Linked DNA regions of Kordia sp. SMS9. The protein of the gene in region 2 binds, or shares a complex with, the protein of the main gene of each other region. Links are inferred from orthologs where the notes say so. Each region holds a gene or a part of one and is shown on either strand. Other genes may lie near its edges. The genes, in order: uvrB and KORDIASMS9_RS15990.

Evidence for each region.
Region 1: the proteins of KORDIASMS9_RS15990 (region 2) and uvrB are in contact, whole or in part, in a crystal structure (PDB 7EGT), measured with the Thermus thermophilus proteins. The link is inferred for Kordia sp. SMS9 from one-to-one orthologs. Residues at the interface, in WP_096412145.1 of Thermus thermophilus: His654, Arg656, Phe657, Gln666, Asp668, Glu669, Lys680, Arg681, Leu682, Ser683, Lys685, Tyr686, Ala687; in WP_096411307.1 of Thermus thermophilus: Glu23, Leu25, Arg26, Asp27, Gly28, Glu29, Arg30, Phe31, Arg55, Glu326, Asp327, Phe328, Glu379, Ser382, Gln383, His398, Gly400, Arg401.

What each region holds. Positions count from the first base shown.
Region 1 is NZ_CP031153.1:2,824,046-2,839,767, reverse strand. Bases 8,366-11,334 are described here. They hold uvrB (excinuclease ABC subunit UvrB), read left to right. Parts: upstream 8,366-8,840; coding sequence 8,841-10,829; downstream 10,830-11,334. Other genes in these bases: KORDIASMS9_RS12220 (hypothetical protein), read left to right, coding at 10,923-11,334; KORDIASMS9_RS12230 (hypothetical protein), read left to right, coding at 8,366-8,624. Also shown: KORDIASMS9_RS12245 (gliding motility-associated C-terminal domain-containing protein), read left to right, coding at 1-1,782; KORDIASMS9_RS12240 (T9SS type B sorting domain-containing protein), read left to right, coding at 1,988-6,823; KORDIASMS9_RS12235 (cyanophycinase), read left to right, coding at 6,864-7,991; more of KORDIASMS9_RS12230, read left to right, coding at 8,094-8,365; more of KORDIASMS9_RS12220, read left to right, coding at 11,335-11,435; KORDIASMS9_RS12215 (cold-shock protein), read left to right, coding at 12,023-12,214; KORDIASMS9_RS12210 (DUF1456 family protein), read left to right, coding at 12,325-12,603; KORDIASMS9_RS12205 (hypothetical protein), read left to right, coding at 12,614-13,030; KORDIASMS9_RS12200 (short chain dehydrogenase), read left to right, coding at 13,080-13,682; KORDIASMS9_RS12195 (hypothetical protein), read left to right, coding at 13,689-14,561; KORDIASMS9_RS12190 (alkylphosphonate utilization protein), read left to right, coding at 14,629-15,207; KORDIASMS9_RS12185 (Hsp20/alpha crystallin family protein), read right to left, coding at 15,307-15,722. UniProt on the Escherichia coli protein: The UvrABC repair system catalyzes the recognition and processing of DNA lesions. A damage recognition complex composed of 2 UvrA and 2 UvrB subunits scans DNA for abnormalities.
Region 2 is NZ_CP031153.1:3,766,611-3,782,393, reverse strand. The notes cover bases 4,817-7,846. They hold KORDIASMS9_RS15990 (ATP-dependent helicase), read right to left. Parts: upstream 7,487-7,846; coding sequence 5,147-7,486; downstream 4,817-5,146. Other genes in these bases: KORDIASMS9_RS15985 (aldose 1-epimerase), read right to left, coding at 7,613-7,846; KORDIASMS9_RS15995 (hypothetical protein), read left to right, coding at 4,817-4,977. Outside these bases: KORDIASMS9_RS16015 (aldehyde dehydrogenase (NADP(+))), read right to left, coding at 1-680; KORDIASMS9_RS16010 (dihydrodipicolinate synthase family protein), read right to left, coding at 725-1,645; KORDIASMS9_RS16005 (AraC family transcriptional regulator), read left to right, coding at 1,922-2,788; KORDIASMS9_RS16000 (hypothetical protein), read left to right, coding at 3,041-4,009; more of KORDIASMS9_RS15995, read left to right, coding at 4,018-4,816; more of KORDIASMS9_RS15985, read right to left, coding at 7,847-8,464; KORDIASMS9_RS15980 (response regulator transcription factor), read right to left, coding at 8,742-9,392; KORDIASMS9_RS15975 (sensor histidine kinase), read right to left, coding at 9,398-10,183; KORDIASMS9_RS15970 (hypothetical protein), read right to left, coding at 10,150-10,812; KORDIASMS9_RS15965 (hypothetical protein), read right to left, coding at 10,819-11,619; KORDIASMS9_RS15960 (hypothetical protein), read left to right, coding at 11,851-12,135; KORDIASMS9_RS15955 (carboxypeptidase-like regulatory domain-containing protein), read left to right, coding at 12,295-13,143; KORDIASMS9_RS15950 (carboxypeptidase-like regulatory domain-containing protein), read left to right, coding at 13,163-14,008; KORDIASMS9_RS15945 (carboxypeptidase-like regulatory domain-containing protein), read left to right, coding at 14,019-14,831; KORDIASMS9_RS15940 (hypothetical protein), read left to right, coding at 14,926-15,783. UniProt on the Escherichia coli protein: A helicase with DNA-dependent ATPase activity. Unwinds DNA duplexes with 3'-5' polarity. Translocates on single-stranded DNA with 3'-5' polarity. Initiates unwinding more efficiently from a nicked substrate than double-stranded DNA.

The DNA.
Region 1 (15,722 bases), 950 kb from region 2 along the record:
AGCGATGCTTTGACTGGAGACCGTACTTTTTTCGCCGCTTTTGCAGATGTAACTACGATTGTTCAAACAGAAGGAAATGGTTTGTACACCGTAAGTGAATTTGATCTGACTTCCGTCATCACTCCGTATTGTCCATCTGGAACAAATTTTGGTGGCTGGGCAATTACGGTTATTTATGAAAATCCTGCGTTGCCATTAAATCAACTGAATGTGTATGATGGTTTGGAAAGTGTGCCCGAAGAACTTGAAATTACGTTAGATAACCTCAACGTTTTTGATAATATGGGCGCAAAAATAGGTTTTATTGCTTGGGAAGGCGATCAAGCATTGAGCGTGAATGAATCGTTGCGCGTAAATGGTTCTATTATTTCAAATTTTCCCTTGAATCCTCCTGATAATGCTTTCAATGGCACTAATAGTTTTACAGGTGCAACCGATTTGTACAATATGGACATCGACTTTTACGGCATTCAAAATAATATTAGCATTGGTGATACTCAAGCTACTATTTCGCTGACTTCAGGACAGGATTTTGTAATGATTAATAATATTATCACAGTATTGAACAGTCAGCTTCCAGATGCCCGAATTACGTTGGATCAACTAGAAGATGCTTGTGATGTACGTGATTTAGATATAACGTACACCGTTTCCAACACAAATAGCACAGCAGAATTACCACAAAACACACCGATAGCATTTTATGCTGATGGAATTTTAGTAGCAACAGCTGTGACTCAAATAGCACTTCCTATTGGCGCAAGTACGCAACAAATGATTACGTTGAGTATTCCTGTTTCTATTTCGAATACGTTTGACTTGTTGATTGTTGTAGATGATGACGGAACAGGCAGCGGAACTGTGGATGAAATTAATGAAGATAATAACGATAGTTTGCTAAGCATCACCTTACCGACTTCTCCTGTGATTCCTGTGTTACCAGCTTTAGTGTTTTGTGATAATGCAGAAATGATCCTGTTTGATTTGACCATTCAGGAAAGTTTGTTCACGGAAGTCCCATTAACTTTTACCTATTACGAAACGCTGCAAGATGCTTCAAACAGTACAAATATCATTTTGAATTCAACTTCATACAGTTCTGGAAATTATCCCACAGAAATTTTTATCAAAATCACCAATAGCAATTCCTTCTGTGAAGCTATTGGGAATTTTGAATTGATCCTTTTAGAAAGTCCAGAAGCAAATCAAACCGACGATTTAGTAGCCTGTAGATTAAACGAAACGGAAAGCGCACCCTTCGATCTGACCACAAATGAGAATACGATCAATCCTGCTTCAAACATCATGTTTACCTATTACGAAACGGCAAATGCAGACGGAACGTTTCAAGATGAAATTAACACACCAACTGCTTTTGACAATACTTTTAATCCGCAAACCATTTATGTAACCGTTGAAAACGAATTTGGCTGTATTGCATCCACAAGTTTCGATTTGCTCGTAGAAGATTGTGAAATTTATATTCCCAATGGATTTTCTCCAAATGATGACGGTAAAAATGATGTTTTTAACATTCTCAACCTAGAAGCGCATCCTAATCATATACTTCATATTTACAATCGGTATGGGACGCTCATTTTTGAGGGAAACCGAAATACATCTCGCTGGGACGGTTTTCCCAATAGAGGTTTTCCAAAAAATAAAAAACTTCCTACTGGAACTTACTTTTATGTACTCTATTTAAATGACGAAAATACACTCGCAAGTCCTTTATTATTAGAACAGACCTATACAGGTTGGGTATATTTGCAGAATAATTAAGTTTAATTTACGTTAATATCACTGATTTTCTGTATTTTAGTATCGATTAATTGCTAATTTTAAAATAAGTCACAAGTACTAAAAATAATTTTAAGGACATTAAATTATGTATATATTTGTCCGTAATTTACAATGACCTAAAGCCACAACGTAAGAACTGCCCATTCTAATCGTTTTAGTCATAAGTAGACTTAACCCCATACCTATGAAAAAAGTTTTTCTAACACTTTTTACTATTTGCGCCTACCAAATAGTTTCTGCTCAACAAGTAACTACCAACGAATCATTTTCCCTACAACAACTCGTAGAACAGTTGGTACAAGGGTGTGTTGAAATTTCCAATGTAAGTTCCAACATTAACGGAAACGTAGATGGCTTTGCAAGTTATGCTGCTTTTAATCAAGGTGGATCTAATTTTCCTTTTGCCAATGGGTTGGTGTTGACTTCTGGTCGCGCGTCCGATGCTGGTAATGGATTGAATCCGATTCCTTTAAACAGTGGATCTACCAATTGGGGAACCGATGCGGATTTGGAAACTGTGTTAGGTGTGAATAATACGATCAATGCGACTTCCATCGAGTTTGATTTTATCGCTGTGACCAATCAAATTAGTTTTAATTATTTATTAGCTTCGGAAGAATATGCAGAAGATTTTCCGTGTCGATTTTCCGATAGTTTTGCCTTTTTAATTAGACCTACCGGAAGTGCTGCACCTTATACCAATATTGCGGTAGTACCAGGCACAAATATTCCTGTGAGCACAAGTGTAATTCACGATGAAATTGTTGGGTTTTGTCCTGCTGAAAATGAAGAGTTTTTTGAAGGATATAATTTAGGAGACACCAATTATAACGGAAGAACAACCGTGTTGACTGCAACTGCGAATCTAATTCCGAATCAGCAATATCATATTAAATTAGTACTGGCCGATGGAACAGATCAAAATGCAGATTCTGCTATTTTTATTCAAGGAAGTAGTTTTAATGCTACTGTCGATTTAGGTCCAGATATTACAACTTGTGCCAATTCGTTTGTATTGAATGGAGATATTGGAAATACCCTTGCCATGTATCAATGGTTTCGAAATGGCGTTCCGCTTCCAGGAGAAACAAATGCTACAATTGATGCTATGGCATCTGGAACCTATCGTTTGGAAATTACCATTCCTGTAGGAACTGAAACTTGTACAATTGAAGATACCGTAGAAGTTACCTTAAATGCAGCTCAAACTGTTGGTCCAATTTCAGATTATGAATTGTGCGACAATACAGGCGCAGATGGTATTGAAAGTTTTGATTTGACCATTAAAGAACCCGAAATATTAGCGACGGTTCCGCCTGCAAATTATACCATTACTTACTATCCTACGCAAAATGATGCAGACAACGAAACAAATGCATTTGCAACTACCATTTCAAATACGACTTCGCCACAAGAAATATTTGTGCGTGTATTAGATACAGATAATGGTTGCTTGGCTTTTACAAGTTTCAACCTTATTGTAAACGAATTACCTGTTATTAATCCGCCAACTCCAATTGATATTTGTGATGAAGATAGCGATGGATTTACGCAAATAGACTTAACCGTTAGCAATGATGAAATTACTGGCATGAACCCTGTGTATGGTGTAACGTATCACTTTTCTCAAAATGATGCTGATAACAATGCGAATCCGATTATTGGTGAATACACAAATTTGACCACTAATGACACTGTATTTGTGCGTGTGATCAATACAGAAACAGGATGTATAAATACCACAACTTTAGACATCAATGTGGGCGTTCCTCCAGCAATTACAATACCTAATAGAAATTTAATAGATGCGTGCGATCCTGAACAAGATGGTTTTGCAACGTTCGATTTAACACAAATCATAGCAGAATATACGACTGGATTGACTGGAATTACCGTCACTGTTCATACCTCCGCTGATGATGCCAATACAGGCGCAAATCCAATTCCAGACATTACCGCTTTTAACAATGAAACGCCAGAACAACAAACTTTATACATTCGTGTAGTAGATAACAATTCAGGTTGCTTTTCTGTTTCACAATTTGTAGTATACAGCAATGCACTTTTAACAGCAACAAACTTAAACGATAGAAACCGATGCGACGATGCGAGTAATGATGGTGTGTTCGCTTTTAATCTTCAATCGATTACAGTTTCCATCCAAAACAACTTATCTTTTGTACAAGTCGCCTACTTTTTAACAGAAAACGATCGGGATAACAACATCAATGAAATTGATCCTACAGTTCCATTCAATAATACTTCCAATCCACAAGAACTTTTCATTAGATTAACTGATGCAGATACAGGTTGTGTAGATGTGTCCAGCATTAACTTAATTGTAAATCCTTCTGTGTCGGCACCAACTATTGGAACGCTTACAGCTTGTGATACTAATTCCAATGCAATTGCCGTAGTAGACTTGGAAATGTTTACTCCAGATATTGTAGGAACAGACACCGATTTTGAAGTAGTTTACTTTTTATCGCTAAATGAAGCTACATTTTTCACAAACCCTATCACAGAACCCATTATAAACTCTTCCAATCCGCAAGAAATATTCTTCCGTTACCGAAACGTCAATACTTCCTGTTCAGACATTGGTTCTTTTATGTTGGAAGTGTTGCCTGCGCCCGATGTAAATGTGCCAAATACGATTTTAATATGTGACGATGATACAGATGGAATTGCGGATGTTGATTTAACACTAAGTCTTCTAGAAATCATTACCGATTTAACAGACATCAATATTTCGTATCACCCAACACTGTCTGATTTAGTAGCAGATGATGGAGAAGTTATTGCAGATCCAACAGCTTTTAATACTGCAACAGGTTCCGCTTTTGTGCGTGTAGAAAATGCCATTACAGGTTGTTTTGCCAGAGTAGAACTGCCAATTATTGTCAATACCATTCCAGAGGTCGTTGCCACAGATATATATCAACTGTGTGAAACAGATACCGATCAAACCGAAAATTTTATCATGGAAACCAGAGATGATGAAATTTTGAACGGTCAAACCAATATGACTGTCTTGTATTATCCTACCGCGCAAGATGCGTTGGACAAAACGAACGAAATCAACAAAACGATTCCGTTTGCCAATCAAACCAATCCACAAACAATTCATGTTCGTATTGAAAATGATACTGATCCTGATTGTTTTGCCGTTTCTGACTTCGTCATTCAAGTAAGTCCTGCACCAATTTTTAATGTTCCAACCGATTTATTTGTGTGTGATGACATCACCAATAATGGAGAAGACACCTTTGATTTATCCATTACGCGTGATGAAATCGCTGCAGGAATTTCACAAAACCTAACGATCACATTTCATCTATCATTTGATGAAGCAGATATGGGTACAAATCCAATTGCAGATTCATTTACAAATACGGTAAATCCGCAAGCTATTTATGTGAGAATCAGTAATGATTCTGAATGTTATACGGTTGCAGATTTCGCCTTAAACGTCATCCAAGTTCCAGAAGCAAATCCTGCGCCTGATGTTACGGTTTGTGATGTAGATTATGACGGACAAGTTGTGTTTGACTTGACAGAAGCCGAATTTTCCATCCTAAACATTCGTCAAGACAATGTAGTCATTACCTATCATGAAACTCAAGATGATGCAGATACTGGAGCAAACGCTGTTCCTGATCCAACAAACTATACCAATAGCAACAATCCGCAACCAATTTTTGTACGATTGATCAATACGATTTCTGGCTGTTATGTAACGGTTCCGTTTACACTCAATGTAAATTTACCACCAGTTCTGAACAACATTCCAGAAGCGACTTTCTGTGAAGCAGAAGTGCCAGGCACCGTCGATTTAGAACAAATAGAAGAAATTATCATCGACGATCCTACGGGAGTTTCTATATCATATTACAATGCTGCTGCCGACGCCGATAGCGATACCAATGCACTTCCAGAAATTTACACGTATATGTCAAATCCTGAAATCATCTTTATCCGAGCGGAAGATGAAGTTACAGGTTGTTACATTGTGCAAAGTATTGAAATTACCATGATTCCAAATCCAATAGCAAATCCTGTAAGTGATATGGAAGCGTGTATCAGTGATAACAGCAACACTACGCAAACATTTAACTTCTCAGAACAAACTGCCACCATATTAGGCGCACAAAATCCTGCGTCATTTACGGTAAGTTATCATGTAAATATTGAAGATGCGCAAAACGACGTAAGTCCGTTAACACCTTTATACAATGCTTTTGACGAACAAATCATCTATGCGCGTGTAGAAAACAATCTCACAGGATGTTATGCCACAACTTCCTTTATGACCATTGTACATCCGCTTCCTGTCGTAGATTTACCAGAAGATATTACCTTGTGTTTAAATAATCTACCATTGACAGTTACGGCAGGCTCTGACATTGGAAACTCGTATGTATGGTCTACAGGAGAAACGACAGCGTCAATTGACATTACTACGATTGGAAACTATTCTGTAACTGTCACCAATCAATTTGGCTGTGAGGCATCTGATAGTTTTACCGTGAGCGAATCGGAATTGGCTACGATTGTAGAAGTTGATGTCGTAAACTTTTCAGACAATAATACCATAACTGTGACTGCCAGCGGAAATGGAGATTACCTATATTCCTTGGACGGCGGAACGCCACAAAACTCTAACGTATTTGAATTTGTTGCGCCTGGCTATCATGTTGTCACAGTTTCTGACAGGAACGGTTGTGGAGAAGTAAGCGAAGAAGTTGTAGTGATTGATTACATCAAATTCGTAACACCAAATAATGATGGATTTAACGATACATGGCACATCATTGGTATAGAAACCTTACCACAATCAGTCGTGTATATTTTTGATCGGTATGGAAAACTTCTCAAAACTTTGCGCGCCAATGATATGGGTTGGGACGGAACGTATCGCGGTCGCAGAATGCCTTCTAGTGACTATTGGTTTTTAGCGGAAATAAAAGACGGACCAGATTCTTTTGATGTAAAAGGGCATTTTACATTAAAACGATAGTTGATTGCTAGACAACTAAAAAATTAGTCAAAAATATGCTATGAAAAAAACTGTTTTCATCTTCATACTGCTTTTTATAAGTATCGCACAAGCTCAGAAAACAGCAATCATTCCTGCCAAAGGTCCAGAAAAAGGAACACTATTTTTAATTGGTGGCGGAATTTCAGAAACGCAAGCGCGTTTATTTGAAAAGTTTGCAGGTGGAAAAGATGCCCCAATTGTCATCATTCCCACAGCAATGTCCGATAACGAAATAGCTAAAAATCCTGATTTTAGTCGTATCAAAAAAAGGTTTCAAAAATTAGGAATTACGAATATCAGCATACTACATACACGAAATACAAAAGAAGCCAATAGCGATGCTTTTGTCGCACCATTAAAAACCTGTCAAGGTGTTTTTATCCTTGGCGGAAAAACCCAAAGAATCACAGATGCATATCATACTACAAAAGTCCACAAAGAACTCAAAGCACTACTGAATCGTGATGGAATTATCGCAGGAGTTTCCGCAGGTTCAGGCGTACAAGCTTCCTACTTTTACGAACACCACTTACAAACTGGATTTGATTTTTTGGAAGGTGTCATCATCATGAATCACTTTTTAGCGAGAAACAAACAATTCAACCACATTCAAGAAATTAAAGAAAATACACAACGCATTGCTATTGGAATTGACAATGGCACAGGAATCTTGGTGCAAAAAAACGTCTTTGAAGTTGTGGGCAATAGTTATGTTGCCATGTTTGATGGTTCATATTACGACAGCATGAATGATACGATTACCAGACTTCCCGCAAATTCAGAACGGTTTTATCTGCTGAAAAATGGCGATCGATACAATCTTGAAAAAAGAAGCATCGAAACCAATTCGGGAATAACGCCAATTGAACTTTCAGACGAAGAACTCCAAAAATATACAGGAATCTTTAAAGCTACCAACAAAGATTTTAGTATTAAATTTCTCATAGAAAATAATACACTCAAAGTAAAAAATAGTTGGGGTTGGAACGTCTATCCAATCTATCCACTAAAAAAAGACACATTCTTTGCGACCAACCGAACGATGTGGTTTCAATTTGTACGTGAAAAAGGGAAGATCGTTGCTGTCAAAAAAATAAAATCTATCCTACAAGACAACGTGATTGTCACGCTAGAACGACAAAAATAGTTTTGGAGATTGTTTTGTTAAATCTATCTCAAAAACATAAAATTCTTCAGCAAAATACTTGACTTTTAGTATTTTAGTCAGCATCACTTTAAAATGACACTTATGAAATATTTTCTAACAATGCTCTTGGTGAGTTTCTCTATTGCGATAACCGCACAAACCAAAAAAATACCACACGAAGAAGCTGTGAAAACAATTGACGGAACGCTAACACGCATGTTGCAATTGCTTTCAGTGGAGAAAGGAAATGCGATAGATACAAAGTCCTTAAAAGAATTATTTTTACCAAACGTAACATTCAGTGTGCGTGCGTCAGATGAAAAATATCCAAATCCTTTTGAAACCGTAAACTTGGAAGATTTTTTAGAATCCCTAAATGATAATTATTACAAACAAGGTTATGAAGAAAAAGAACTAGGGAAAGTCGTAAATGAATTTAACGGAATTGCCAATGTTTTTCAAAGTTTCATAGGCAGCGATTCCGAAGGCAACACCGAAAAAGGAATCAATAGTTATCAATTGGTCTACTTAAAAGATCGTTGGTGGATTGCCAATATGATCTGGACAATGGAAACGGATGAAGTCAAAATTCCGAAGAAATACTTTCACGAAAACTCAAAGAAAAAGCAGTAAAAGTCTATACTTTTCATCACAACATTTAAAAATCATTAGAAGTTACAAACCTCACTCCTTTTCCGTATTTTTGTACGATATGCGTTAAGGATGCTTCGACTTGGCTCAGCAGATAGCAGCAAGTTACCATGTAACGCGTATAGCACGCCGTAAAAGTACACTGAGCTTATCGAAGTGAACTTTTGCAGAACGCCAAAAAAAAAGCACTGACAATATATGAAGTTTAAAATTGTATCTGATTTTGAGCCTACGGGCGATCAACCGCAAGCTATTCAACAACTTACATCCGGACTTGAAACGAACGAGCAATACCAAACATTACTCGGTGTGACAGGTTCAGGAAAAACGTTTACGGTTGCCAATGTGATTGAAAAAGTGGAAAAACCTACGCTAGTGTTGGCACATAACAAAACCTTGGCAGCACAGTTGTATTCAGAATTTAAGCAGTTTTTTCCTGAAAATGCGGTGGAATATTTTGTGTCGTACTATGATTATTATCAACCAGAAGCCTACATTCCAACTTCGGGAACGTATATAGAAAAAGACTTATCGATCAATGAAGAAATTGAAAAGTTGCGTTTGAGTACAACCTCTTCCCTACTTTCTGGTCGCCGCGATGTCATTGTGATTGCGTCGGTTTCGTGTTTGTACGGTATTGGAAATCCAGTGGAATTTCAGAAAAATGTCATAAAATTAGAGCGTGATCAAGTGATTTCGCGTACAAAATTATTGCATCGTTTGGTGCAAAGCTTATATTCACGTACCACAGCAGAATTTACACGCGGTTCGTTTCGTGTAAAAGGTGATGTCGTAGATGTGTTTCCTGGATATGCAGATTTTGCCTTTAGAATTCACTTTTTTGGAGATGAAATTGAAGAAATAGAATCCTTTGATCCAGGCACCAATACCGTGTTGGAAAAATATACACAACTCAATATTTATCCTGCTAATATGTTTGTGACTTCTCCAGAAGTATTGCAAAATGCTATTCATCAAATTCAGGAAGACATGGTGAAGCAAGTGGACTATTTTAAAGAAATTGGCAAACATTTAGAGGCAAAACGCTTGGAGGAACGCACGAATTTTGACTTAGAAATGATTCGTGAATTGGGCTATTGTTCTGGAATTGAAAACTACTCAAGATATTTGGACGGTCGTGCCCCAGGAACACGTCCTTTCTGTCTGTTAGATTATTTTCCAGATGATTATTTGATGGTCGTAGACGAAAGTCACGTAACAATTTCGCAAGTGCATGCTATGTATGGCGGCGATAGAAGCAGAAAAGAAAACTTGGTAGAATACGGTTTCCGTTTGCCTGCCGCGATGGACAACCGACCGTTGAAGTTTGAAGAATTTGAAGCGATTCAGAATCAGGTAATTTATGTAAGTGCCACACCAGCAGATTACGAATTGCACAAAACCGATGGTGTGTATGTAGAACAAGTCATTCGTCCGACAGGATTGTTGGATCCTGTGATAGAAGTGCGTCCAAGTTTGAATCAGATTGATGATTTGGTAGAGGAAATTCATCTGAGAGTTGAAAAAGACGAACGTGTGTTGGTGACGACGTTGACAAAACGAATGGCGGAAGAATTGACCAAATATTTATCGCGAATCCAAATTCGGTGTCGTTACATTCACAGTGATGTGGACACGCTAGAACGTGTACAAATCATGCAGGATTTACGAAAAGGTTTGTTTGATGTGTTGATCGGTGTGAATTTACTGCGTGAAGGATTGGATTTACCAGAAGTTTCCTTAGTTGCGATTTTGGATGCAGACAAAGAAGGCTTTTTACGTTCAAATCGTTCCTTGACACAAACCGTGGGAAGAGCAGCGCGAAATGTAAATGGAAAAGCGATTATGTATGCAGACAAAATGACTAAAAGTATGCAGCGAACCATTGATGAAACCGCATACCGAAGGGAAAAACAAATTGCATACAATGCAAAACATAACATTACGCCAAAAGGCTTGAACAAAGCTTTGAGTTCTATTCTTGGGAAAGATGACAGCTTAGCGTGGGAAGATACGATAGAAGCAAAAGCGGCGGCTGAACCCGATTTGGAATACTTAACCAAAGCGCAAATAGAAAAGTTAATTCGCGAAAAGCGGAAATCAATGGAAGCGGCTGCAAAAGAGTTAAACTTTATGGATGCTGCCAAATACCGTGATGAAATTAAAGTATTGCAGGAAAAACTGTAACAAAACTTTAGTTCGTAACTCCTACTTGTGTAACAATTTACATACTATACACACTTGAAAGAAAAAATCACTTTAGTTATAGAAATCGCAGCAATGGTAGGAGGAATAATTGCGATTGTTTTAGGTTTTAACTCCTCTCCAACAGACTGGATACTGCTTATTATTGGATCTATCATACTTCTGTTAGTAGCATTATGGTTTAAAATAGCTACAATAAAAGGACAGGAAGATATTCATAGTGCTTATCAAAAATATCTAAGAGAATTCAAAAGTAATGCAGATCAAGTGATTGTGAATTTAGACAAAGCAATTATTCAAGAAACAAATCATTATTACACAAAAACAGTAGTAGAAGGACAAGCTGCGGCGTTAAATATCGTTGCTGGTTATGGACATCACAATGAGCAAACTATTAAAAGTACGTCTTGCGATGTAAAATTTAAGGTAAAATATCATAAAAGAACACTCACTTTAAAAACCTCCATTTCTAAAGATGAAACAAACGTTCGAATGCATTTTTACCTTCAAAAAGAAACAACAGCATACATAAATCCGTATGATCCAAAAGAATATTATATTGATTTGGAATTTATAGAAGCGCAATAAAAACGCAAGAGTATCTGTAACGGCAAATAGTACATTTTCCCTTGCGTCTTTTCAACAATTATATATACTAAACAATTTTGCAGTTGAAAACAATAAAAGGTTTCAACACTGATAAAAAAGCATACAAAAATTTCTTTTTGTGTACAGAAAACTGCTTCAACTACTGCACAAATGTAGGAGAATCCGACAGTTTTTTAAAACGTACTTCTTCGGAAACTTAAAAACGCGTAGAACTACCTGTTTTGTAGTAGGTTATCAATAATTTGAATACGGATCTGATAAACTTCAGCACTGCTTTTAACAAAAAATCGCTAATCAATGTTCTTTTACTATATATATTTGCCACATTTTAAGGCATTTGCGATCATTTTTGGGAGTAAAAAGTTGGAATAATTAAGAAATGTAAAAAAAAGTAAATCCATGGAATCTATTGAGAAATACATAAAATACGCGGTCTCGCAAAGAAAAGTTAAAAAGTTCAATATTAAATAATTGTAATGAACTCAAAAAAATCGCACAATCTGTCGAGCGAATGAATTTTGGCAGTATCTTTGCTATTATTAAAACAAATATTAAAATTTATTACCATGAGTAAAGGAACAGTAAAATTTTTCAACGACACTAAAGGATTTGGATTTATCGTTGAAGAAGGTTCAAACAAAGAACATTTTGTACACATTTCAGGATTAATCGACGAAGTTCGTCAAGGAGACGAAGTTGAATTCGAATTAACAGAAGGTCGCAAAGGATTAAACGCAGTGAACGTAAGAGTAATTTAATATTATATATATTTTATTTCTTAATGAAGCAAAAAGTCTATCAATTGGTAGACTTTTTTTATGCCCAATTTTAAAAACAGAACTTTCCCCTTTTTGAGTATCTTTGTCCCATGGCATTAACAAACAACGACGTTTTTAAAAAACTCCGTGTAGCTTTAAAGTTGCGCGATGACGATATTGTAAAAATATTAGAATTGGTAGATTTCCGAATTTCCAAAAGTGAACTAGGTGCATTTTTTCGCAATGAAGATCATCCAAAATATAAAAATTGTGGCGATCAGATTTTGCGAAATTTTCTAAATGGTTTGGTGATTCACTTACGCGGTCCGATGCCGAAAAAGGAAGTCAAACCCAAATCGACACAGTCTACTTCTAAACGAAAGAAATAAAGCAACTTGTATGTTTGATCATATCCAACTGACAGACGCTACATTTGAAAAACAATTTGCAACTTGCAAACTGTCGCCTTCCTTATTTACGCATGAAGCGCATCTAAGATTGGCATGGATTCACATTACCAAATACGGAATTAAGCAAGCATTAGATACTATTCAAATTCAGTTGCAAAATTTTGTAGCACACGCAAACGCAGCAGACAAGTACAATAAAACATTGACCATTGCGGCAACCAAAGCGGTATATCACTTTATCTTACAATCAAAAACGACTACTTTTAAGGAATTTATCACGGAGCATCCAAGGCTTTTATCCAATTTTAGACAATTGATGGAAGCGCATTATTCCCTAGATATTTTCACATCTCAAAGGGCAAAACAATACTATATTTCGCCAGATTTACTTCCGTTTGATTGTTAAAAAGCAACCTAGAATTTATGACTATCTTTCAACTACAAATACAATTTTTATGAAAATCCTCATCATCGGCGGAAACGGAACCATTGGCAAAAAACTTACGGAATATTTTAGGCAACAGCACGAAGTGTTCATTGCAGGAAGAACGACAGGCGATGTTACTGTAGATATCAGCAATAGCCAAAGCATTCAAAAAATGTTTGATCAAGTTGGAACGCTCGATGCGATCATTTGTGCCGCAGGTGAAGCCACATGGAAACCGTTTGACGAACTTTCTGAAGAAGATTATTATGTAGGTTTTAAAAGTAAATTGATGGGACAAGTCAATTTGGTTCGCATTGGGCAAAACTACCTCAACAAAGGCGGTTCCATTACCTTAACCACTGGAATTTTGGCAGATGAACCAGTTCCGATGACGGCAAGTGCTGCGATGGTCAATGGTGCCATTCACAGTTTTGTAAAAGCAGTGATTTTAGAATTGGAAGGCAACATTCGTGTCAATGTCGTTTCTTCTGGTTTGGTGGAAGATGCAGTGGAAAAGTATGATGCATATTTTCCAGGACACAATCCTATTGCGATGCAAAAAGTTGTGAATGCGTATCGCAAAAGTGTGGACGGAAGACAAACAGGTGAAATTATTCGAATATACAACTAATACTATATGAAATGTAAACAGCTTCTACGAGTAGCACTTAGTCTTGTATTTTTTTCTTGCGAGATTAGCATTTCGCCCGCGCTAAAAACACCTTCACACATTACTATTGAAAGTGAAGGATTGACCACAACTGCCGTTACCGTTGAAAATCATTTAGGAAACAAAAAGACATCTGAATTTATTTATGGAGAAGCCTGCAATGTTGTTTTCAATAATATGAAAGGATTTATAGCAACTGAAAATTTGGTATACCCTGAAATGGATATTTATGTCATCAATAAAAAAGGGGACACTCTTTTAAATGAACAAAATCTTCTTAAAAATCAAGATATTAATTTCCAAAAAGAAAAGTTAAGCCTAGAAAGCTACATATTGATTGCAAAGCCTATGTTTGCTGGAAATGAATATCTAATGCATGTGAATATTACGGATACGAAAAGTGATCATTTTTACAACATACGCATGCCGTTTTCTGTGATTGAAAATCCTTTATTCACCACAAAATCTTCTGGAATTACCTACGATTCCATGTATTTATATTCAAAACAACGCGATGTAGGAATTGTGGATGATAAAATATCCATGGAAGAAGACATCTACATCATCTTGAATAATTTCAAAGGTTTGAAAGTGGATGAAAACGGTATGGTTGATATTACATCTTCGCTATCATTAAAAGATGCTACTGGCACAAAAATTATAGAAAAAGAAAATATGTCGCCAGCACTTTTAAATGCGGCATCAGTACAACAACAATTTTCTCCTTATATTGTGATCACTTCTGGAATTGTCACCAATCCAATAACATGCGAACTTAAAGTAAAAGACAATCGATCGGATGCGTTTTTTGAAACTAGGTTTGAGCTAATTGTCGAATAAAACCTTGCGTTGTGACTTAATTCCCGTCATTTTTACTTTATTTACAGAAACATAAGATTTCCACTCTATGAGCATCGAAAGAGACCTAAAAAAGCGTAGCAATAATACTTGCGAATTGTGCAATTCCACTGAAAAACTAGCAATGTATCACGTGCCACCAAATCATGCTGAACAACTGGAAAAATCTATCTACGCATGTGAAACTTGTATTTCTCAAATAGAAAATCCTGAAACGATGAACGCGAATCATTGGCGTTGTTTGAATGATAGCATGTGGAGCGAAGTCAAAGCGGTTCAAATTGTAGCGTGGCGTATGTTGCACCGATTGAAGCATGAAGGCTGGCCACAAGATTTGCTAGACATGATGTATTTGGAGGAAGACGATTTGACTTGGGCAGCAGCCACAGGAGAAGCGGAAGAGGAAGAAAACACCCTCAAACATGTAGATGTAAACGGCGTACAATTGCAAGCTGGAGATAGTGTGGTTTTGATCAAAGACCTAAACGTAAAAGGTGCTGGATTTGTTGCGAAACGTGGAACGCCTGTTCGTAACATTACACTTTCACATGACAATGCAGAACATATAGAAGGACGTGTAAACGGACAACATATTGTGATTATTACAAAATATGTGAAGAAAACCTAATTCTTTACCATACTACATAAAAAAGGCTCGCCAATTTCTTGACGAACCCTTTTTCCATTAACTAACCAATCCTAAATAATTATTATGAAAATTTTTATATTATGAAATTTCAATCAAACGCTTTGGCTTCACTTTGTCTTCTTCACGTTTTGGCAACGTAACATGTAAAATTCCGTCTGTATACGTAGCGTTGATTTCTTCTTTATTTACTGTTTGTGGTAATTTGAAAGAACGTGTAAACGCTGAAAAGCTAAACTCTCTACGCGTATAATTATCTTCTTTCTTTGTTTCTTCTTTCTTTTCTTCTGTGCTAATTGTTAACACATCATGATCGAGTGAAAGTTTGAAATCTTCCTTCGTTTTTCCAGGTGCAGCTACTTCTAATATGAAATTGTCCGCAGTTTCTTTAATATTGGTTGCTGGAATAGTTCCTTTTGTAGCTGTCGCTGGATTTGCCATTCCGCCAAACCAATCTGTTTGAAACAATTCGTCAAAAATTGATGGAAAATCTGCGT
Region 2 (15,783 bases):
AATTCTTGTCCGACTTCAATTCCGCTACTGTTTAGATTTGAAAATACGCCATTTGGCATGCCCGTTTTTTGTACTGCTTTCGCGATTGCCGAAGCTACCAATTCACCTGTTCCAGCGTGCATTGGATGCGATTTTACAATAACAGGACAACCAGAAGCCAATGCGGAAGCGGTATCGCCACCAGCCGTAGAATAGGCTAACGGAAAGTTACTCGCGCCAAAAACGACAATCGGTCCAATTGGAACTAACATTTTGCGTAAATCGACTCTCGGATTTGGTGTTCTTTCTGATTGTGCAGGATCAATCCGTGCTTCTACCCAAGAACCTTCTTCAATGAGTTTGGCAAAAGTTCGTAATTGTCCGATGGTTCTGCCGCGTTCGCCTTTGGCTCTTCCTTCTGGTAAACCTGTTTCTGACATGTAAGTTTGGACTAATTCATCATCCAAAGCTAAAATTTCATCTGCGATTGCATTTAAAAATGCTGCTTTTTTTGCGCCAGAAATCGTTCTAAACTCCTTAAAAGCTTCTGAAGCCAAATTTACGGCTTCTTGAATTTCTTCCGAAGTTGCTTCGGTATATACGTTTTCGTTAGCCGTATTTGTTTTTGGGTTGAAAGTTGTATACGCAATATTTCCTTTCGCGGAAAGCGAGTTTCCTATATAGTTTTTTCCAGTAATCATGTTTCGGTTGTCAGTTATATTTTCGAAATTCTCAATTCTCAAAGCTAAAGATACAATTTATAATCTGGCAATGTTGGACGTGTTTCGAGTCCATTTTTAATGATTTGTAATACGTGTTCGCGTTCTGCTCCGATTAGTGGCAATCGTGGTTCGCGAACGTTTTCTGTTCCAATTCCTGTGGCAACTTCCGCTAGTTTTATGTTTTGTACTAATTTCGTGTTGATGTCTAATTCCAATATTGGTAAAAACCATCGGTAGATTGAAATGGCTTCGTCAATTTTTCCAGCTTTTGCCAATGCGTAAATCGCAACAGTTTCTGCGGGAAACGCACAGACCAAACCTGCAACCCAGCCTTCTGCGCCCATGAGCATACTTTCTAGCGCAAGCGTATCTACACCACATAAAATCGCCAAGCGATCTCCAAAACGATTTTTGATTCGGGTAATGTTCGAAATATCGCGTGTAGATTCTTTGACAGCTTGAATGTTTGGGCAATCTTTGAGTAATTCGTCAAACATGTCTAAGGTTACTTCAATTCCGTAATCGACAGGATTGTTGTAGATCATTATTGGCAAATCGGTACTTTGGGCAACTGCTCTGAAATACGCCACTGTTTCTCTGCTGTCAGCTTTGTAGCGCATTGGTGGCAACATCATTAAACCATTGGCGCCATCTTCTTTTGCATGTTGCGCAACTTCCTTTGCCACAGCGGTAGATTGTTCTGCAACGTTGATGATTACAGGCACTTTTCCATTGACAATTTTAACGGTTTCGCGTACCAAAATACGTCTCTCATCATTCGTTAGTGTACTTGCTTCTCCGAGCGTTCCACCGAGAATGATTCCATGTACTCCTGCTTCTAACTGTGCCTTTATGTTGACTGCAAACATTTCTAAATCGAGCGTGTCGCTAGTCGTAAATTTTGTCGTGACGGCTGGCATCACACCTTTCCAATTGATGGTCATATTTTTTGTGTTTTGTTGTTTGTTGATTTGTGTTTTGACAATTTGTGTTTTGACAATTTGTGTTTTGACAATTTGTGTTTTTGTCGATTTGTTTTGTCAATTTGTTTTGTCGATTTGTTTTGTCGATTTGTTTACACTGAGCTTGTCGAAGTGTAAAAGTATAAAAGTGCTATTTCTTAGAAATCGTAGATATTATCCAATTTTGATACTATTTTATCCTAATTTTTGTTTTAAAACATTATTTTAGATTAATTTTTCACATATGAATTTACTTTCATGAAAGTTTTACCGTTTAAAATTCCGAAAGCCGAAAGCGATATTTTGATCGTTCAAGAAGATCGTGGACGTACGTTTTATGAGCAATTGCATCAGCATGAAGAAATTCAACTTTCGTGTATTATTTCGGGAAAAGGAACGTTTATTGTAGGTGATACGATTCGCGATTTTCAATCGAATGATGTCTTGTTATTTGGAAGCAACGTGCCGCATGTATTAAAGTCTGATGCTTCTCTTGAAGAAGATTCCTATATGATTTCGCTATTTTTTACACATACCAGTTTTGGTGAATGTTTTTTCGCATTGCCAAAGCTTCAAAAAGTACAGCAATTATTATATGATGCCAATTTTGGTGTGAAATTTTTAGAGAATCAAAGTCTCATACAACCTTTGTTTGAACGAATTTTACACGAAACTACGATACAACAGTTTGCTACTTTTTTTGAGGTGCTTTCAGTTTTGACGACATCAGATTATGAAACGGTTTCTTCATTCATCAACACTAAAAACTATACCAACGACGAAGGAAAACGCATGAGTGCGGTTTTTGAGTTTGTGATGAATCATTTTGATCAGAAGATTGTGTTGGAAGATGTTGCTACCATTGCCAATATGACGCCAAATGCGTTTTGCAAGTATTTCAAACAACGCACCAATAAAACGTTTTTTAGGTTTTTGACGGAAGTCAGAATTGAGAATTCCTGTAAGTTTTTGACCAATAAAACACAATTGTCCATTGCGGATATTGCGTTTGCTTGCGGATTTTTTAATGTTTCAAATTTCAATCGGAAGTTTAAGGAAATTAAGGGTTTGACTCCGACGCGGTTTCGGAAAAGCTTCGCTTCGACTTCGCTCAGTGTGCGCTGAAAATTTTGAATGTTGAATTTTAAATTACTCTCAACGTCTGATCGAGTTAAATTTTACAAAAATTTTGTATCGAGATCTGCTATGAATTTCAGAACACTTCTCGATACAATTTTCTTCATTTAGACAGGCGCAATGACAAAAAATCACTCGAAGAGACGTTTGGTGGAAGTTAAGACAATCACAAATCTTTCTTAAAATGCAACAAAAACCGAATTTGGTCGTCTTTATAGTATCATCATCAATCAAAACACCATGCGAAAACTAATCTTCATCACATTGGTTTTCTTTTTTAGTACCAGCTTTAGTTGGGCAAATGAAGAAGAAAATCCTATTGAAATTCTGTTTCCAAAAGCAGATTTTTTAAATGAGTACACTGCGCGAATTCCGTTTAAAGTCGTCGATCAATTGATCGTTGTAGAAGCCGAATTCCTCAACCAGAAAGGTAATTTTATTATTGATACAGGTTCTGAACGACTTGTGTTAAACAAGGTACATTTCCCGAAAGGACAACGATTGACAAGAAAGAAAGGAGAAACCACGGGCGTTACACGGATCATAGATCAGCCGTACGAACGAAAGCTGAGTGAGTTCATCCTACACAACTTCAATCTTAAAAATAAAAAATCAGATGTAATTGATCTTTCACACATTGAAAAAAGCAAAAAAATGCACTTACTCGGCATTATTGGCTATAATATTTTGAAAGATTACGAAGTATTCATTGATTTGTATTTGAATCAAATTACACTGTCACGCGTGGATAAAAACGGTGATAAACTCGATACGAAAGTGTATGCAGAAACGATTATGGACAGTTTGGATTTTCAATTGAGAAGACATACGATTGTCGTTTCTGGCTTTGTAAATGACAAAAAAGTACGTTTTGCCTTGGATACTGGCGCAGAATTCAATCAACTAAATAAAAATAGTCACCAAAAAATTCTTGAAAAATTTCGTCCCATGAAACGTTTGTCCATGATTGGTGCTGGAAATAAAAAAATTCGCGTTTTGGCAGGGAAATTGTATGGTTTCCGACTGAATGATCGTATTGGCGTGGGACCAATGTACACCATTGTGACCAATCTTCGGAAAATGAACGAAGCGTATGGCACTTCCGTAGATGGTGTTTTGGGATTTGAGTTTTTAAAATACAAGCGAACCATTATTAATTATAAAAAAGAAAAGTTATATTTCATGAAATCTCCTATATTTAGTCCGTGAAACAACCGATGAAACATATTATTTTACTCCTAACTTTGTGTATTTCCACAAGTATGTTTGCGCAAAAAAAGACGCAAGGCTATCGTGTGGAAGGTGACGAAGTTGTGTTTACGTTTGATAAACGCGATTATAAGGAAGTGACACATGGAGTTTTACATCATCGGAAGTCAATTCATGATACAGATGTTGACATTGAAAAGGTTGCGGTTGCTGGCGAATTCAATAATTGGGCAGAAGATACATGGATCATGACGAAGCTAGACGAGAATCGCTATGAATTTCGAAAAAAGATTGCCGATTTTACCGATGAATTTTCATGGGAATTTAAGTTTGTGATTAATGAGCAGTATTGGGCTGAACCCGAAGGCGCAATTGAAAATGTAACGGAAGCAAAAAATAAATACGGAATGGATTTGCATGTGTACAATCTTAAAATGTATACGGCGCATATTTCTGAGGATGGAAACACAACGTTCTTCTTAAAAGGCTATCAAAAAGCTAAAAAAGTGATTTTAGCAGGTTCGTTTAATAAGTGGAATGAACATCTTTTTGAGATGAAAAAAACGGACGAAGGTTGGGCTGTAAAGTTGCAATTAAAACCTGGCATCTACGAGTATAAATTTATTGTAGATAACATTTGGATTGCCGATGAAGCGAACCCGAATAAGAAGCTGAATGAATTTGACGAATACAACTCTCTCATTGATGTGAAAGCGTATTATACCTTTAAACTTCACGGCTTTAAAGATGCTAAAAACGTATTGCTTTCTGGCTCGTTTAACGATTGGTCGGAAGATGGATTTAAAATGTCACAAACCGATGATGGCTGGGAACTTTCCATGTTGCTTTCTGCCGGAAAACATCAATATAAATTTATCGTAGATGGTAAATGGATACTAGATCCAAACAATCCTATCAAAGAGTATGATTACAAAGGACATGTGAATTCAGTTTGTATGGTTCGGTAATTTTTAACTTCTTAGACTTACTTAGATTTATAGACTTCATTAGAATATTTTGTCATTCCTGCGTAAGTAGGAATCTCTAGAACTTGCTTAGATTTTAGACCTTTTCTATTGAAAAATTATTCTTGAATACTTCTCTCTACTCAATACTAACCTCTCACTACTAAAAAAACTACTTCACAATTTCCAATTTCGCAAAACGCAACAACAACTTCTTAATGCCTCCAACTTGAAATTTGATTTCCGCTTTTTTATCGCCACCAACACCTTCTAATCGTATTATTTCTCCCCGACCAAAACGCGTATGTTCTACTAAGGTTCCTGGCACAAGTTTTTCATCTAACAAACTGCCGCTTGGCGGACTGCTCTGTGAGGTTTCTGGCTTTATTTTTCGCAGTTTGCGTATTTGTTCTGGTGTGGGACTTCCCACCACTGGCGGACGTCCCGATTTTGGTTTTTGCAAGCGTAATTTGCTTTTATCCACTTCGCCAAAAATATCATTGTCAATCAACGGTTTGAAACGATAATTGTCTACGGGCGTGATGTAATCCAAGTATTGATCGTCAATTTCTTCTATGAAGCGACTTGGTTCTGCATCGACCAATTTTCCCCATCGGTAACGACTTAATGTATAGGTTAAATAGGCTTGTTTTTCGGCTCTGGTCAACGCTACATAAAACAAACGGCGTTCTTCTTCCAGTTCGCTTCGCGTGTTCATACTCATCCCTGATGGGAACAAATCTTCTTCCATTCCCACAATATAGACATACGGAAATTCCAGTCCTTTTGCCAAGTGGATCGTCATCAAAGCTACTCTATCGTCATCACCTTTGTCGTTGTCCATATCGGTAGCCAATGCCACATCTTCCAAGAATTCTGCCAACGCGCCTGTAGCATCAGCCACTTCCACTTGTCCTTCCACAAAATCTTTAATTCCGTTCAGCAATTCTTCTATATTTTCAATACGCGCAATCCCTTCTGGCGTTCCGTCTTTTTTCAATTCTTGAACTAAGCCCGTTTTTTTGGTAATGTGCGATGTCAATTCGAACGCATTCGAGCCTTCATTCATGATTTGAAAACTTCGGATCATCGTCACAAAGTTTTCCAGTTTAGTTTTCGTGCCTTTGTTGATTTTTAGATCAATTTTGGAAATATTTTCCATCACTTCAAACATGGAACGCCCGTAATGTTTGGCAGCAACAACTAATTTATCAATCGTTGTTTGCCCAATGCCACGTGCAGGATAATTGATGACACGTTTTAAACTTTCTTCATCTTTCGGATTCACGATTAATCGCAAATACGCCAATACATCTTTGATTTCTTTTCTTTGATAGAAGGATAAACCACCGTAGATACGATACGGAATGTCACGCTTTCGCAACGCATCTTCCATGGCGCGTGATTGTGCATTGGTACGGTATAAAATCGCAAAATCGCCATTGGTCACTTGCTCACGCATCTTAGTTTCAAAAATGGAACTCGCTACAAAACGACCTTCTTCTCCATCTGTCACACTGCGATTGACTTTTATTTTCGGTCCAGATTCATTGGCGGTCCAAACCACTTTATCCAAACGTGTTTTGTTGTGTTCTATGACTGAATTTGCTGCTTCTACAATGTTTTTGGTCGAACGATAATTCTGCTCCAAACGGTACATTTCAACATTGTCATAATCTTTCTGAAAGTTTAAAATATTGTTGATATTCGCACCACGAAACGCATAGATACTTTGTGAATCATCGCCCACGACACATATATTCTGAAAACGATCTGCCAAGGCTTTTACGATCAAATATTGAGAATGGTTGGTATCTTGGTACTCATCCACCAAAATGTAGCGGAAACGCGTTTGGTATTTTAATAGTACTTCTGGAAAGCGATTCAATAATTCATTCGTTCTTAATAATAAATCGTCAAAATCCATCGCGCCAGCTTTAAAACAGCGATCTACATATTCTTTGTAAATTTCGCCCATGCGCGGACGTTTTGCCATGGCATCTGCTTCTACCAAATCGGGATCGTTGAAATACGCTCTCACCGTAATGAGACTGTTTTTAAAAGAGGAAATTCGCGAACGTATTTGTTTGTATTTGTAGATATCTTTATCTAGCTGCATTTCCTTGATGATAGCGCGAATTAAACGTTCAGAATCCTGTGTATCGTAGATCGTAAAGTTACTAGGATAGCCTAATTTATCCGCTTCAAAGCGTAAAATTTTTGCAAAGATTGAATGGAATGTTCCCATCCACAAGTTTTTTGCTTCACTTCCACCCACAATTCGTGCAATACGTGCTTTCATTTCACGTGCGGCTTTGTTGGTAAATGTCAATGCTAAAATATTAAAGGAATCTACGCCTTGACTCATTAAATACGCAATGCGATACGTAAGTACTCGTGTTTTTCCAGAACCTGCGCCTGCGATCACCATCAATGCTCCATCTTTGTGAACGGTTGGTGCGCGTTGTGCGTCATTTAGCTGCGCAATATAGTGTTGAATGTCTTGCTCCATAATTAACTCCAAAAATAACATTCTCGCGTCGCTATTACAACTGTTCTTTTTGAAAGTTATACACTTTTTTGACTTCGACTGCGCTCAGTCACAGTTTGAAACTTCTTACTATTTAATACAAAGATCTCAATTCTTCGTTTCCACCTCAACATTCCATTCGATTTTATACGTTTTGTTCGGTAGTAATGTTTGCAATCCTATGTGATTGTTGAAACTATTGGACAATCCGACTGTGGGTTCGATGGCAATGATATTTTTAGTTGCTGGCGTAAAGAATTGTACAAAATTTTGAGCCGCATTTCCTGTTATTGTGAGTTTGTAGCTTGGTGTATGAAAACCAATTTTGATATTTTTGAGAGTGTATGCCGTGTCAAAAGGATGATTTTTCAATTGAAATGGCATGTTGAGTTCGTGCGGTTTTGTGCCGTTTGTAATGCTTCTGTCATCGGTTGTGGTGTATTCTTCATCACAATCAAAGTCAATATAGCTTTCGTATAGATTTTCAGAAGTAAAATACGGATGCCAGCCAATGGTAAATGGAAAGGTTTTTTTGCCTGTGTTGATGACTTTCATTTTTACGAGTGCTGTTTTTTCTGTAATCGTATACGTAACAAAGAAATCGAACGGAAAAGGAAATCCTTGTGTTGTTCCGTCATAGTCATATTTTAAGGTGAGTATTGCTGCTTTTACAGAAACTTGCTTTTTATAGACTTCAAATTTTCTTGTGTAGAGCAATCCGTGAATCGCATTGTTTTTTGAGGGTTCATTACATGTAATTTGATATGTTTTACCTTCAAAAGAGTACATTCCATCTTGAATTCTATTGACAAACGGAAACATGATTGCGGAAGCTGACGAATTGGTATATGGAAAATCTTCATGTTCTTGAATAACAGGTCTGTCATCCAATTTCAAATCGAACAAGCGTCCGCCTTCGTTTAAGTTTATAGCTGCGTAGGCTTTACCGCTTTCGCTCAAAATTTTTATGATGTGAGTATGTTTTTGTAGTTGAAACACGTGTTTTTTTGTTATTGGTTGGTTGATACGTCCTTGCGAGGAAGCATGACGTTTCTAATATTTCAATTTTTGGATCCTAAAAATACCATTTTCAATTTAAAATTCTACAGGTAGCATTTAACTTTTGTTATTCGTCAATTTGTTTAGTTGCTTTTTGAAACGATTTGTTTCAATATACTAAAATTGACATTTGAAATTTCTCAATACACACTACTGACATCTCAATACTAATTACCAATCATATCTTCACAATTTCGTTTTTTAGTGCCAATACGACCAAACCCGCAGTATTGCGAACATTGAGCTTGGAAAGTAGTTTTTTTCGGTGTCCTTCAACAGTTCTGAAACTGATAAAAAGCTTCTCTCCTATTTCTTTGGCTGTAAATTCTTTACATATCAGTGTCAATACTTCAATTTCACGTTCGGTCAAATCGTGAATGATGTGCGTAGTGGTTCGTTTTCCTTTGTACATCATCACTTTGCGCATGATGCTTGTAATTTTATTGTTGAAATAGTAATCGTATTCCAACACGCTTTCTATACAGTTGATGACTTCGTTGCGACTCGCATTTTTCATCAAATATCCGTTCACGCCAAGTTCTATCATCCGAATGATATGTCGCTCTTCTTCATGCATAGTCAGAATGATGATTTTCATTGCGGGATATTTTTCCAAGACAATTTTTGCCGTTTCGTATCCGTCTAAATTCGGCATGCGAATGTCCAACAAAAGCACGTCTGGTTTTACCACAGCATTGCGCAACACTTCTAAGAATTCTTGCCCGTCAGAAGCTTCAAGTGTAATTTTCATCTCTTTTTCGTCTTGAAAGATGGCTTTTATTCCTTCTCGAAAGAGCAAATGATCGTCTACCAATGCAATGTTTGTCATGCTTTTTATTTGTTTAATTGTATGTGAACTGTCGTTCCTTGCTGTATTTTTGATGAAATGTGTAATGTAGCGCCTAAAATTAGCGCACGATCTTTGATGTTGCGCAATCCTGCGCCTTTTTGCTGCTTTTCTTCATCAAATCCTTTTCCATTGTCTTGTAACATTAGTTGAAAACTTTCTGCTAAATTTTCAATGGTAATACTGATTGTGTTTGCTTCTGAGTGCTTCACGGCGTTGACCAAGAGTTCTTTGATGATGCGATAAAAGGCAAGTTCTTGTGAGAAATCCAATCGTTCTTCGTCGCCTTTCCATTCGTAATGAACCTTTTTATCGCTTGATTCTGAAATGGAATAACATAAATCGCTGATGGCTTCATGCAACCCAAAATCTTCCAAGGTTGGCGGCATGATGTTGTATGAGATTTCGCGAACTTTTTGTAGCAAATCGTTCAATTGATCGCGAATGTGTTGTGATTTTGACACCATTTCTGGCTGATCGACTTGTGCATTTTTGATGCGTTCTACACTTAATAGTATGGTAGAAATTCCGCCGCCAATTTCATCATGCAAATCTGCTGCAAAGCGTTTTCGTTCGTCATCTTGAATTTTTACGGCACTTTGTAAAAGTTGTTGTTGATGAATGATTTTTTGTTCCTGAAGCTTTACTTGTTGTTTGAGCAAGCGTCTTTTGTATATAATGACAAAACCTACAATAGCTAATGCTAAGAAAAACATTCCTAGCATGCCAATGTATAATATTAACGAAGTTCCTTCTTGTGTTTGATCAGCCATATTCCTATTGAAATGAAAAGATAGTGAATTATTAAAAACAATCCATGCAATGCCCAAGCTTCAAAAAACTCTTGTCTTGTCAATTCCATCAAAAAATTATTAGAAATAAATAATAAAAACGAACCTGAAAAATACACCAAAACACCTGCATTGATCCAAAAAATAGGATGTGCTTCCAAGCGAACAATTTTTCCATTCACAAAAACTTTATAAAACCAAGCAATTGCCATACATAATAAAAATGTGCCTTCTACTGACCTGCTGTATGAATTATACATTTCCAACGGTTGCCAATATATGGAGTTCAATATCGAAAACGTGACAAAAACCACCAATAAACCTATATTTATTTTTTTTGCCATCGCACTTTCAAATAGTTGATAATAAAATAGACTCCAAAGTGCGTATTCTAACACAGTATATATATGAAGTAAATACATATTATTAGCACCATTTTTATATAACACATACGAACTATAAGAGATGATTGCTGCAACAATGAGTAGTATGCCTAACGTCCAAAATAATTTTGTAAAACGCTTGAATCTGAATAGCATCGCTAGTAACGGTACTACTAGAGAAAACTGTGCAATTTCACTGATGGTTCTTAAAAAAGTTTGTGTGAGCATGAAAAATTAGGATTGACTGCAGGATCTATATAACGTTCTATTTACTGCACATGAAAGTTCCCCGTTGCCTGTACATGGTGCAACTGTATTTACATATACATATTCTGTTTCAACGTCTTCATAATACGCTTCTACTGCATTTGAAGCTCCAATTAGAATCACTCTATGAACGCCATTTTCTAAACCAAAATACACACGTAACGCATTGGCACTTTCAAAATATTCAAATATGGAATCTAAGTCTTCAATATTGAAATATACGGACACTAATTCTTTATTCATGTCACATTGCCAAATACTTACACGTTCAATAGCATCTTCTACAGTAATGGCGCCTAACTCAATAAGACACTCATCTTCTGTGGAATGTTGCACTGTTCTCATGGTTTCGGTGGTAAAACTTGAAGCTATAGTACTTATTGAATCAGATAAGCAATTTATTGAATCAAATAAGCAACTTTTTGGATCACAAAGTTTTGGACACGGCAATGCAAAATCATACACACCACTTACTTCATCTTCGGTTTTAGTTTTGGTAGATGCTTCTTCAGGAGGATAAATAATATCTCTATTTTTACTATCTACGCCCACAACAATCATATCTGGTTCATCAGTACTGTTTTCATTCGCAACAATACCAATATAAAAACGGACACCTACAACATCTGTCTGCTGTGACAAACATTCGATATCATTTTTATGAAACAAAAATGCTTTAATTACATTTTCTTTTTGCCAGTTTTCTGTGAACACAGATGCTTCTGCCAATGGTATTTGATCAAAATTGTCAATTAATTCTAAAGCCATTATAAATTGTTTTAAAGTTACACATCTAAAGTATTGTAAATAAGATAATTAATCACGCGTATTTCTACGTGTTTCCGTGCTTTAAATACGTGCAAAAATTCAGGTGAAAACTATCTTTTATATAATTCTTTATGATACTACTTTTGAATCATATCAAAGTTCTACAAGGCGCCAAATGAGCAATTGATATAAAAAACCTACCAAATATTAATCATTTAAAATTATAAAATTATGTCAAATTACGGAGGAATCGTTTCGTCAAATGGAGTGCTCGATGCAGATAATGGTAAATTTACTTGCAATTATGATTCAAATCAGCAGAAATATACTATTGATTACAATGGAAAAGTTTCTGGAGAATCAGCAGTTGTTGTATCACCAACATTACAAGTACCAGGCTTATCATACATGTTATATTCGTATACTGGAGGATTTACCATGCAAGTGTTTCAACCCATTGATGGCGTCTATACACCTGTCGCCAGTAGTTTTAACTTTATTGTAAAAGAAGTTTAATCAATACAGTACAGTAGTTAACTCCTTTATTTCTATATGAAGTAAAGGAGTTTTTATATATGTGAAAGTTAACTCATTCAAAATACCTGTTTACTCATTATTAGTTTCTTTATGATGTTTTTTATGCTTTTTTTGAATTGAAATTAAACGCAAGCCATCATGAAACATCCTGAACTCATTCTACAAATTCCTGAACCCTGTCATGAAGATTGGAACAAAATGTCTGCGACCGATAAAGGAAAATTTTGCCATGTTTGCACTAAAGAAGTTGTCGATTTTTCCGCAGATAGTGACGAAACCATTCTAAAATACTTTTCTAAAAACGGAAATATCTGCGGACGTTTTCACGAAACGCAACTCAACAGAAAAATTATTGCAGATCGAAAAAAGCGCCATCATTGGTTGTCGTACGCCGCTTCGCTTTTGTTGCCAATGACCTTATTTTCGCAAGAAACAAAATCGTCCGAACAAAAAAATCCTAAAACGGAACAAGTTGCAGCTCCTACTTACAAATCATTAAACATCAGTTCGCTTGACAGAAAAGTAACTCAAAATGTTACTGTACAGAATGATAGTATTACGGTACAAGGTACCATTACTGACGATACAGGTTTGCCACTTCCTGGCGCAAATGTGTATCAAAAAGGAACCTACAAAGGAACAACAACAGATTTTGACGGACATTACAAACTAACGGCGCAAAAAGGAGCTACTTTGGTCATTTCCTATATTGGATATGAAACAAAAGAAGTTAAAATTTCCGTTTCTACTATCCATGTGCAGTTAGAAGTCGTTGATGCGTTGGAAATGTTAGGTGCAGTTGTGGTAGCTACTCCAAATGAGCGATATAAAAGTGAGTATACTTGTAAAACAGAAGAAAAACTCACTGAACGTGAACAACGTACACAAAACTATTTCGCTTTCCAAAGAAAAAAATGGTTGGAAAAGCGCGCAGAACGACGTGCAAAACGGACGATGAGAAAAGCGGAAAAAGCATCGAAAAAGTAAACACATAAAACATTTAGCAATGCAAATAGCAATAACCAAACCGTGTCATGAAGATTGGAACCAAATGTCTGCGACAGAAAAAGGCAAGTTTTGTAACCGTTGTTCGAAAGAAGTGATTGATTTCACATCAAAAAGTGACGAAGAAATCATCAAACATGTTTCAAATCATGGACATGCTTGCGGACGCTTTTATGCTTCGCAATTGAATAGAAAACTGATTGCTGACCGAAAAAAACGCCATCATTGGTTGTCGTATGCAGCTTCCTTTCTATTACCGATGACATTATTTTCACAAGAAAAAACTTCAACCGAGAAAAAAACGGTGAAAGCAACAAAAGTAAATACGATTCCATATAAACGATTACCTATGTATAGTGCTTTAGAGCGAAAAGCAAAAACTCAACAAAAAGTTCAAGACAAACAAAGAACTATCTCTGGAACCGTCACAGACGATACAGGAATACCATTACCTGCTGCAAGCATTGCTATTAAAGGAACGAGCAGAGGAAAAGCCACCGATTTTGATGGAAATTATAGTATACAAGTAAAACCTGGAGATGTATTGATTGTGAGTTATATTGGGTATGATTCGCAAGAAATTAAAGTAAATGCAGATATATTTGTATTCGACATACAGATGATTCCAAACAATTCGTTAGAAGAAGTTGTCGTTGTTGGTGGCTATTGGCATAATGACAGTACTTCGTATGCTTCAAATTATTACGAAACCGAAGAAGACAGAGCGCGAAAAAAACGTACGAAAAACTATTTTGCTATTCAAAGAAAAAAGTGGTTGGAAAAACGTGCAAAACGTCGTGCAAAAAGAGCGGAACGCAAAGCAAAGAGAAATGCTTCAAACAACTAAGAAACCTACTATGAAACATTCTAAAATTACCATACAAATTCCTGAACCCTGTCATGAAGATTGGAACCAAATGTCTGCGACCGATAAAGGAAAGTTTTGCCATGTGTGTACAAAAGAAGTAATTGATTTTACGTCTAAAAGTGACGCAGAAATCATCAAGCATTTTACCGATCATGGGAATTTATGTGGCCGTTTTCATGTTTCACAATTGAATCGAAAACTGATTGCTGATCGGAAAAAACGCAATCATTGGTTGTCGTACGCAGCAACACTATTGTTGCCATTGACAGTATTTTCGCAACAGGAACCTATTCGCTTTCAAAAAGCAGGTAAAGCGCAAGCTACTGCGAATTCCAACTTTATTTCGCTTCAAATCGGTTCGCAACCAAATAAAAGTGTGATTCATCAAAAAGATAGTATACCGATAAAAGGTGTTGTTATTGACGAAGTTGGTACGCCATTTCCAGGCGTAAGTATTAAAATTAAAGGAACAAAAACCGAAGTATTAACTGATTTTGATGGGAATTTTACATTAAAAGCAAAAACAAATGATGTGTTGCAAATTTCCTATTTCGGCTATGAAAACCAAGAAATTACAATAGTAGCTTCGAAAGAAATCTACAATAGTATATTAAAACCTAAAGCTGCACTTGAAGCGATTACAGGCTATGGATATTACATAAAACCAAAATCTTTGACACATCTACCAGAAAAAGTCGATCCAGAAGATATCACTACAATTGAAGAACAAAAGAAAAGTTTTTTTCAAAAGTTGCAGAATACATGGAAACAAAAACTACAAAATATTAAGAAAAAGCATTAAATAAACGTTGGGAAACAATAATAAGAACTTCAAAAAGTTATATTTTTACAACTTTCGATGTCTGCAAAAGGCATCAACCAATTAATATACACCGATGAAGAAATTTTTATACACGTTTTTAATTCTTTCCATTGCCATTCTTTGGAGTTCTTGCCGAAAAGATTTTGTAACCGTTCCGAGTTCAGGACAATTGCAATTTTCAAAAGATACAGTCTACTTAGACACCATTTTTACCAACATTGGTTCTAGCACATACAATTTAAAAGTATACAACCGAACGGACGACGATATTTTCATTCCCACAATTCAGTTGGGCGAAGGCGAAAACTCTAGATATCGCTTAAATGTGGATGGCGTTGCCGGAAAAGTGTTTGAAAATGTAGAATTATTGGCGAATGATAGCATGTTTGTTTTTGTGGAAACCACCATTGATATCAATAGTTTTTCAGGCGGAAATCAATTTTTATATACCGATGCGATCGAATTTGACAACGGAAGCAATCAACAAAAAGTAGAATTGGTCACGCTGGTACAAGATGCCGTTTTTCTCTATCCACAACAATTTGATGACGGAACGATAGAAACTTTATTACTCGGCGTAGATGAAGAAGGCAATGAAACACGCATAGAAGGCTTCTTCTTGGAAGATTCCGAACTGAATTGGACCAATGAAAAACCGTATGTTGTGTACGGATATGCCGCTGTGGGACAAAATCAAGTATTGAATATTGATGCTGGCGCACGTGTGTATTTTCATGCGAATTCTGGTTTAATTGTTGGAAATATGGGCTCGTTGCAAGTCAACGGAACACTGAGCAACACGGAAGAACTCGAAGGTGAAGTCATCTTTGAAGGCGATCGTTTGGAACCTGCGTTTGCCAATGTTCCAGGACAATGGGGAACGATTTGGTTGACGAATGGAAGCACCAATAATAGTATCAACTTTGCAACA